3 regions of the Rhizobium sp. PP-CC-3G-465 genome follow, and region 3 is predicted to be linked to each of the others. Evidence: predicted binding sites of a transcription regulator. Region 3 holds the regulator's gene; each other region holds the start of a gene.
The links. Region 3 encodes LexA, which represses DNA repair genes until DNA is damaged. Its sites were predicted from a motif close to TGTTCNNNNTGTGTTCNG; they were not measured.

Region 1: the regulator LexA is predicted to act here: its motif matches at 1,955-1,972, upstream of C8J33_RS25345 (LexA family protein).
Region 2: the regulator LexA is predicted to act here: its motif matches at 1,262-1,279, upstream of C8J33_RS27565 (ImuA family protein).

What each region holds. Positions count from the first base shown of each region.
Region 1 is NZ_SLYH01000022.1:9,678-12,955, reverse strand. It holds partial or broken gene C8J33_RS25355 (ImuA family protein) at 1-220, opposite strand, end outside; gene C8J33_RS25350 (Y-family DNA polymerase) at 224-1,495, opposite strand; gene C8J33_RS25345 (LexA family protein) at 1,492-1,923, opposite strand; gene C8J33_RS25340 (hypothetical protein) at 2,075-2,326, opposite strand; gene C8J33_RS25335 (restriction endonuclease) at 2,461-2,994, opposite strand.
Region 2 is NZ_SLYH01000003.1:272,657-275,934, forward strand. It holds gene C8J33_RS15495 (DNA polymerase Y family protein) at 1-295, opposite strand, end outside; gene C8J33_RS27565 (ImuA family protein) at 246-1,244, opposite strand; gene C8J33_RS15500 (metallopeptidase family protein) at 1,416-1,850, shown strand; gene C8J33_RS15505 (DUF1737 domain-containing protein) at 1,887-2,093, opposite strand; gene C8J33_RS15510 (HpcH/HpaI aldolase/citrate lyase family protein) at 2,090-2,992, opposite strand; gene C8J33_RS15515 (type 1 glutamine amidotransferase domain-containing protein) at 3,141-3,278, opposite strand, start outside.
Region 3 is NZ_SLYH01000001.1:928,276-931,553, reverse strand. It holds gene C8J33_RS04205 (hypothetical protein) at 39-371, shown strand; gene lexA (transcriptional repressor LexA) at 1,411-2,127, opposite strand; gene C8J33_RS04195 (single-stranded DNA-binding protein) at 2,402-2,935, opposite strand; gene uvrA (excinuclease ABC subunit UvrA) at 3,219-3,278, shown strand, end outside.

The DNA.
Region 1 (3,278 bases), on a different contig from region 3:
CGGCCGCAAACAGCGACGACACGGCTCCAGCGACCGCGTCACTTCCACCCCCTGCAATTTCATGGGTGCAGCCGTAGGCAAGGCCCCCACCCGGAATACGGCTATCGATGTCTTCGACGCCAAATGGCAGACGGGGACGCTGTTTTGCTGAACCGCCTGCAATTCGATCTATCCGCTCCTGAAGCTCAGCAAGAATTTCGGGGCTAACGTTCCTGGTCATGATCTATCTTGCCGTGGCGATTGGCAGCTCCTTGATGTTGGTCGTGTAGCGGGGAGACCGACGGTCGAACTTCGTTTGCCACTTGCGCTTGATTCCGGCCGAGGCGGGAATGAGAGCGCCACGGCCAAACTTTGTGTTCACCGCATCGAGGGCGGTCATCAGCCGTTCGGACTGGTCGCGATCGCGGGCGTCAAAGAGCGGGCGCTGTTGCGACCGCGCCGGCACAAGATCATTCATAATGATGCCGGCTTTCGCATAGCGATGGCCGTCCCTGAAAATCTTGCGCGCCCCGCTCTGAGCCATGCGGATCAGGTCGAACGTGTCGTTTGACGCTTCAGGCAAATGCACGGTCGTTTGCGCAGAGTAGGGTTGATCCTTCTCGTTGAAGCGCGACGTATGCATGAAGACTGCCATATGGGTGGCCTCAAGGCCGTAGCGGCGCAGCTTCTCGCCTGCCCTGCTCGCGTAGGCCGCAACCGCTTCCAGCATGCCTGCAAGATCCGTGACCGGCGTTCCGAAAGAACGCGTCACCGCGCAGCCCTTGCGTTGCGGGGGCACATCTTCGAGCGGCAGGCACGATAGGCCCTGCAATTCCAGCACTGTCCGTTCACCGACGACGCTCAAAAGCTTGCGGGCCAGCCGCGCATCCATGCGCGCCAGGTCGCCGGCCGTTTCCACACCGAGGCCAAACAGCTTGCGTTCCGAGGCGGCACCCACGCCCCACACCTCGCCAACCTCGATCCGATCGAGCCAGCCTTGCCGCAAGGCCGTGTCTGTCAGGTCGCAGACTCCACCAAGCTCAGGGTTCTTTTTCGCAACGTGATTGGCGAATTTGGCGAGTGTCTTTGTGGGGCCGATGCCAACGCATGTCGGAATCCCGGTCCAGCGCTGGACGGTCGATCGCAGATCGCGTCCGAATGCTTGCCGGTCGGCCGGTCTGATGTCGGTCATATCGAGAAAGCTCTCATCGATCGAATAGACTTCCACATCCGGAGACCATTGCCGGTAGATTGCGTTGAGGCGTGCGCTCATGTCGCCGTATAGCGTGTAATTGCTGGAATACACGGCGACATCGTTGCTACGACAGAGGTCCCGGATCTTGAAGAAGGGCTCGCCCATCCCGATGCCAAGCGCCTTGGCTTCCGCTGTTCTGGCAACGGCGCAGCCGTCATTGTTTGACAGCACAATGACCGGCCGCTTTTCAATGGATGGGTCAAAAACCCGCTCGCAGGAACAGTAGAACGAATTTCCATCGATCAGCGCAAAGGAAGTCATGTCCGCTTCCTTGGTCTGAGCCAGTGGATGTTACACATGGCGACGCCCCAGATCTCGACTTCCGCAATCTCCGGCAGGTCGAATAGCGGCATATCGCTATTCTCAAATAGTAGCCGTGGTCGATTGCCGTTCATGCGCAGACGCTTCAATGACCGTTCGCCGTGGATCGTCGCTACGACAATGTCGCCATCGATGGCGGTCACGCTCCGGTCCACCACGATCAGGTCGCCGTGGAAAATGCCTGCATCCCGCATGGAATTGCCATCAACCTTCCAGAGGAAGGTCGCCGGCGGGTTGCGGATCAGGAGCCGCGTCAGGTCAATGGATTCGTCAATGTAGTCATCTGCGGGAGACGGGAAGCCGGCACAAAGCCCGTGCAGCATCAGCGGAACGTAAACCTCCGCTTGGATTTTAAGGCCGGCAAGCATTCTAAAGTACCCTTCACGAGACACGAGCGAAAGGAACAAATAGGGAACACAAGCGACAGCAAAAGGCAATATAGAGGATTGCGCGATGATTATTTTAAGTTCGCCTAATGAGAGAGAATCTGATGCGCATTGTACCGGATGGCACGAATAATCACCAACGAGGCCGATCCTCTTCGGTTGGCCCATGCCGCCATTCATCAAGGTAGCTATTGGCTGTATCCCGGCCGGACTGCAGCAGGGTCGGGTCATTCCAGACCATCCAGCCGCCGATGATCAGCGCTGTTATCGCAACCATTCCGACGATCTTTCTGACGACAAACATCACGATAAAAATAGCGATGAGCGCGCCAACGCCACTCGTCAGCAGTGAAGGAATGTTTTCAGGGATATAGGCCCCAAGCATGTTCATATCGTCGCCTTATATACACAGCGTCTTTCAGGCAATGGCACGCAGGATCGACTATTCTGCGACGGCCGCGACAAAAGCAGCGCCCGTCGTCCGTTTGGCCGGATCACGCATCCGACCGAACGCGCAGTTCAACCGATGTCGCCCGTGTTGAGAAAGTCGAGCAACCGCTGACCACTGACGATCGTCAGGTTCGGGTCCGCGGCCGCAACATCCTTCGCGCCGGCGCCAGTGCGCCCGGTATGAATAAAGATCCCGCTGCAGTTCCTTGCAGCCAGGACAGCGCCAAAGGCCGCCACGTGGGCGCGGTTGATGTGTTTTCCGTATCGCTTTGCCTGTAAAAGGTACGTTTCTCCCTCGATTACCACCGAACCATCCAGCCCGCCATCACCGCTATAGGACGCGTTGCGCCGAACGACATGGCCGCGCCGCTCAAAAGCCTCGAGCAATAGTTCCTCGAATGTCAGGGGATCAATCTTGCGAAGGTATGCCAGGCGCTGCGGCATCAGTGGAATGGTGTTGATCTTTGCCAGAACGCGACGGGCCTGGTCCTGCTTGCGGCGGTGACGTCGCTCCTTGGCCTTCGGCCGGAGCAGCCGTCGCAACAGCAGAGCGGCCGCAAGCGCGAGCGCGGCCGCAAGGATCATCATCTCATAGGGCTGCATGCAGCCCTGCCCTACGGACGCCTGCGGCGGCTTTCCCTGTTATGGTCTGTGCGATGATTGCCAAGTGTTGCTCAACCTTCGCCGCTGCGGTCGCGGCCCCCATCCAACGCCAACCCAATGAGACCGAAATAGAGGCGCGGCTTTCGCCGCGCCCCTATCTCAGCGGCCCGCCGTGGGTGTCGGTTTTTTCTCCATCAAGACAACCAGCTTGAAGATCCGTTCAAGACCTTCCGTGTCGAGCTGTCGGATTTCCGAGATCGTATTTTGCAGGAGCCGGGAATGTT
Region 2 (3,278 bases), on a different contig from region 3:
GCGCCAGACCATCGGCACCAGCATAGGCGACCAGCGGCGTATAGCGATCGCACCAGTCGGCGAGAGCCGAAAGAAAGGTCTGATCGGCGGCGGGATCGGCCGGCAGCACGTCGAGCTGCGGATGCATGGCGCGGGCTTCGGCCACCCCTTGTCCCCGCTTCAGTCGCAGGCGATCGGCCACGCTGTCGAGCGCCACGATCCGCATGGCATTTTCGACCTTGTCGGAGAACACCACCGGCGGGTGATCAGGACGCCCGCTTGAAAGCCACGACGCGCCCCAGCGCCGGCGCGCCACCCGGTCGGCCGACAGATGCGGAAAGGACAGTGACAGGATCCGCTGCGTTTGCCGGAAGAGGGACGGCGACGGGGTCGAGAGGATGGAACCGGCGCGCATGGGAACTCCATTCAAGGTAGGCATCGACAGGGGAAAAGGCCCGTGTCTTCTCGGCAATGACGTGAAAGGCGGGATGCCCGATGCCGGTCGTGAGCATCGTGCCATCGGGCAGCATGAACGGGGCTGCGGGCGCGGGGCGCACGAGAAGACGCAGGTGCGCGCTGCTCGCCTCCTCCTCGCCCGCCTGCCGCAGGAGAAAGATCGGAACGCCGCTGCCCATCGACCGCAATTGCAGCCGCCGGCTTTCGGCAAGCCCGAGACGCGCCGGATTTCCGCGGATCTCCAGAATGACGGCGGAAAACACGGAAAAGCCGAGTGCCGCCTCGGCAATCCACAACGCCTGCTGCAGATTGCGAGGCCGGGAGAAGAGGGCGGCACGCAGATCGATCCCGAGAAGCGACAGGCCGACACCATAAGGCTCGCCCGCCTCCTGTCCGGCCATCGTCTCAGAGATCCAGAGGATCGGCCCGAGCTCGCCCCGCGCCTTACGCCGCGCCTGGCAGAGCGCGGCAAGTCCCAGCGTAAACCCCGTGGCGGCACCGGCATCGCGCGTTTCCGCCACGCGGATCTCGCTCAACCCCTTGAGCGGCAGTCCGCCGGACATGGCATGATCGAGCGTGGGAACGCCGAGCGGCAGAACGTCAGCCTGCCGGGTGACGTCCTGCCCAGTGCCGTGTTGCCCAGTGACGTCCGGCATGGGGAGAGACCGTCCGGACGCGGAAAATCCCGCCCGTTCGCCCTCCGTCTCCAATCTGGAAAGACAGGAACCGGATGGCCTGTCTCGTTCCAGTCGGGCAATGGCATCGCGCAGGGCGAGCACCGTCTCCCGCGGCACAGCGTTTTCAGCCATGGCAGTCAACTCCTATCTGTTCTTGATATGTTCTTATAGATTCCAGAGCTTCAAAAAAGAGTCAACGCAGTTGGGAAAAGATTCCGCAGATTATGCACAATTGCCTTACCAAACGAATTGCTTCTCGAAATGAACCGGAAAATGGCTATATAAAAAGGACAAGGAGTATCCATGGCCCGGATTGACCAAAGCGACGATTGGCGGGAACGCCATGCGCCGACCATCAGCACGTTCGAATCCCTGACACTGGAGGCCTATGGGCATCTTCCCGAGGAATTCCGGCTGCTGGCCACAGACCTCATCATTGTGATCGAGGATTTTCCGGATGACGACGTGTTCGAGGACATGGCGCTGGAAACGCCGTTCGATCTGTTGGGCCTGTTCGAAGGTCGCGGCATCGGCGAGCGGTTCACCATGGAAACCGGCACGATGCCGAACCGGATCACGCTTTATCGCCGACCGATCCTCGATTACTGGGCCGAAAACGACGAAACGCTGGGCGATATCATCACCCATGTGCTGATCCACGAAATCGGCCATCATTTCGGCCTGTCGGATGACGACATGGAGCGCATCGAGGAAAGCGTGGAGCATGTCGGCGGGTAGGAGCCCGCCGCATAGCGTTGTGAGAGGCTTTCGCCTCTATTGCTCGGACAGCTTCATCTCCGGCACGTAGTCCTTGCCCTCGATATCCTTCACCACGGCCTGGCCGCACTGCATGATCTGGCTATCGGCATTGAAGGTGTAGGTCGGCGAGCCGTAGAGATCCCAGCCCTTGTTGAGGGCGGCCGTTACCTTGTGACAGAAGCTGGCATCGTCGGGGCCGGTGAGAAAACGGTAGAGCTTCATGGCTGTGTTCCTTTGTTTCGGATGGCCTCGACCTTTGCAAGACAGGCGATCGCCTGTTCGAGATGCAGGGCCTCGACCATTTTTCCCTTGTGAACGATGACCGACCTGCCCGCATTGTCGGGGTGAGCGAAGGCCGCGACGATCTCCAGCGCTTCTGCCTCATCCTGCACCGTTGGGCCGAAGGCGGCATTGGCCGGTGCGATCTGCTGCGGATGGATCAGCATTTTGCCGTCAAAACCCATGTCGCGGCCGGCAGCGCATTCCTGTGCGAACCCTTCGGCATCGCCGATATCGTTGAAGACGGCGTCGAGAACGTCGAGCCCGCTGCCGCGCCCGGCAAGAAGGATCTGCATGAGCCAGGGCACGAGATAGGTGCGCCCTGGGAGAGCCGCAACGCCCGTTTCCTTGCGCAGATCGTTGAGGCCGGGAATGAGGCAATCAAGCCGCCCGCCGCGGGTTCGCCCGGTCTCGGCGATCGCGGCCACGTTGAGAACGCCCCGCGGCGTCTCGATCATCGCCCAGAGCCGCAGGTCTTCCAGACCGTCGCCCTCGTCCATCGCTTCGGCAATGTCGAGAATGTCGCGCGGCCCTTCCACCTTGGGTACCAGCACCGCATCGAACCGGCAGGCGGACAGCGCTTCGAGATCCGCTTCGCCGAAACCGGAGGCAAGGCTGTTGATTCGGACGATCCGCTCGATACCGGGCGTGGCCTGTGCCAGATGACGCACCAGCGCTTCGCGTGCACCGGCTTTGCGCTCCGGAAGCACGGCATCCTCCAGATCGTAGATCACTGCATCGGTTGAAAGGCTCGCCACCTTCGCGAGCGCGCGGTCGTTGTCGGCGGGTACGCAGAGCACCGAGCGACGAATGCGGTGGGGATGGCGATCGGACAAGGACATCATGCCATGTTGTGCCTTTCCCGTCCCGTCTTCGCAAGTCTCATGCTTTCAGAGCCTCGCCTATCAGCAACGCACCTGCAGACGGTCATCAAAAAACCGGCCCCGTCTTTCGATGGAGCCGGCTGATATGTCTGGAAAAATACGGGCCTCAGGCGGCCTTGCGATCGTGACGGCCTTCTTCCACTTCCTCGACGATCTTCGCCACAAAGGCATCGAGATCGCCAGGGTTGCGAGAGGTGATGATGCCCTTGTCGGTCACCACGGCCTCGTCCGACCAGAGGCCACC
Region 3 (3,278 bases):
CAACCCATTGGCGACATATTAGATTCACGGGGGGAACAATGAAAATCATTACGACAGGCGCGATTATCATCAGCGCCATTTTTGTGTCCGGGGCAGCACAGGCCGAGGATCTGGTGTTCACACTGAAGAACGGCACGAAATCCGTTCTCACGCGCTTCTACACGTCACCTGTCGGTGTCAGTGATTGGGAGGGAGACGTGTTCGGCGAACAGGTCCTCAATCCCGGTGAGACAATCGAGCTTACGATTGCAGATGGTCGAGACGTTTGTAATTATGACATGCGTTTCGAATTCGAAGAGGGTTCAGATCTCGCAACGACGGAAGACAAGCAAAATTTGTGCGAAATGGGATCTTACACGATCCACGAATGATGAGCCTGATCTTCGGATAAAGTCTCTAAATATATCGGAGCAGCTGGCCGAGATGCCCGGGTATCACAGCGAGCTAGCTGCTCCGACAGTCGTCAATGGGACACTGTTCCCCAGATCATTGTTTGCATATTTGATCACAAGTATACTGAGGACGGATGCAAGCATCCCGACAAAGATCATTCTCATGATGAATTCCTTAGCGCATGAAAAATGCGCGTTTTTTTTGTAAATGGTGCTGTGAGCAATACCAAAAAAATGAACTAAAATCGCCAACACGATTGTAATTCGGCTAGACAGAGATTTGATTGCTTTTACGTACTGGCTTTTCACCCTGCCTGGAAAGTGCCATGGTCTCTGTGTGGGCTACAAACAGTCGTTTGCCAAATCCTGAACTTCGTCGGGGTTGTACATACTCACAACATCGTGCTTCCCACAAAGTCAGCTTTATTACAGCCAAAGAGGACAGCCCGAAAGTTTCTCGATGTTCCGGGCATGTTCACCTCCGCTGTGTTCGCCCGGTAAACGCCGACCTGCCCATGCGGTTCCATAGACTTTCACTTGTAGGTATCGTTAAAGCTAGCAGGCCTCAGAACTGAACGTGTTCCGCTTGATAGCTTACGAATAGAACGACAGATGGCGCAAATTTCTGGCCGGTTGGTAACTTAACGGATAACGAAGCTTACCTACATCTCACGCCACGAGATTCAGGGGCCACCAATTACCCCTTCATCATCCCGTACTGGATGCGGCATCCGGCGACCTGACGTCCAAGCGCTCAAAAGTGTCTACTCATCTCGTAGACGTTAAACAGCCAAGCTACGACTCAAGGTCGGACTGACAAGGAGGTGGATGGCTCGACCCTCAAAATCGCATCTCTGCAGAACGTGAAGGTTGCGATTTCCGTCTGTCCTCGCCGGTACAGTAGTCAACTAGGACCGTCTAAAACGTAAACCTCAAAAAACATGCTGAAAAGGCTCCATGTGCTGGAACCTGATGACGACAAGATCTCATCAACCTCACAATAGCAAAGCCCTTCCCTTCACTGATAACGGCGAATCAACCCGACGAGCTTTCCTTGGACCTTCACGCGTTCCGGGCCAAAAATTCTTGTCTCATAGGCTGGATTGGCTGCTTCGAGGGCAACGGAGGCACCCTTGCGGCGGAAGCGCTTGAGGGTTGCTTCTTCGTCATCCACGAGAGCCACGACGATCTCGCCGGGGCTGGCACTGTTGGCATTGCGGATGATCACGGTATCACCGTCCAGAATACCGGCTTCGATCATCGAGTCGCCCCGGACTTCCAAGGCGTAGTGCTCGCCATTGCCGATCATAAAGGCGGGAACGGAGATATCGTGGGTATTGTTCTGGATGGCGGAAATCGGAACGCCTGCGGCGATGCGCCCCATCACCGGAACCGACACGCTATTATCGTTGCCCACCCCAGCCGTCGTCTTCGGCGCGTTTTCAGGTGCAGAGCTTCCCCGGCTTCCTTGAATCACGCTCGGCGAAAAACCGCGCTTCGGCGGGACAGCGGCCAGATACGCCTCCGGCAGCTTGATGACCTCAAGCGCCCGTGCCCGGTTGGGTAGGCGCCGGATGAACCCGCGCTCCTCAAGAGCCGTGATCAGCCGGTGAATGCCGGATTTGGACGCGAGCTCCAGTGCATCCTTCATTTCGTCGAATGAGGGGGGAATACCCGATTCCTTCATGCGCTCATGAATGAAAATCAACAGTTCCTGTTGCTTGCGGGTCAGCATGATCAATCGACTCCAGAGTCACGAAACAAAGCAAGAACAGTGTTATATGTTCCTCATGTGTTCTGCAAGTGGCATTCTGGTTAAACCACATCGGGAATGATCAACAAGGGGCGCCCATCCGAAGCGTTGCTTTCCGCATTCCCTTAAAAACGAGAATTGTTGTCAACGCACAGCCTCTCTCAGCTTCACAATAGCAACGCCGCCATGAACTTACCCATGACGGCGCAAAAGAGGCGTCGAATTTATGTATCAACCTGCAGCAGGTTTGCGCGAATCAAAATGGGATATCGTCATCCAGGTCACGAGAGAAGCCGCCGCTTGATCCGCCGGTGCTACCGCCCGATCGGGCGCCCGAGGACTGGGCCGGGCGATCGTAATCGTCGCCGTAATTCGACCCACCGCTTCCGCCACCATATTCCGAGCTGCCACGGCTTCCGCCACCGCTGCCTCCACCATCGCGACCGTCGAGCATGGTCAGCGTCGAGTTGAAGCCCTGAAGCACCACCTCCGTGGAGTAACGGTCGTTTCCGTCCTTGTCCTGCCACTTGCGGGTCTGCAGCGCGCCCTCGAGATAGAGCTTGGCGCCCTTTTTCACATATTGCTCTACGACCTTGCACAGGCCTTCGTTAAAGACCACGACGGTGTGCCACTCTGTTTTCTCGCGCCGCTCACCGGAGTTTCGGTCGCGCCAGCTTTCGGAGGTCGCGATGCGCAGGTTTGCGATCGGCTTGCCATCCTGCGTCCGCCGAATCTCGGGGTCCGCCCCGACGTTGCCGATGAGGATCACCTTGTTTACGCTACCAGCCATCTCTTTGTCCTGTCTCCTGAAAGCGGCTCAACGATCCGCATCGTGCCGCGAGCCTACGCTGTTGAGCGCGGCATTTCGCCCTCGGCCGCCAGCAATCCACAACAGTTTGCAAATTTGTTCTTTATTTGTTCTATGTCTTGGGTATGATCCTGTCAAGCGAGGCCGTCACGGGCCGCAGACCGGATCACTGTGACGAAGGAATAGTGGTTTCCCGAAAACGCGCCTCGACATATGAAGTAATGATCTTAAGTAAGGGCTTCGTCCCCATGCAGAGCGTCCGACCATGAGCGAATTCAAGACCATTTCGATCCGCGGTGCGCGGGAGCACAATCTGAAGGGCGTC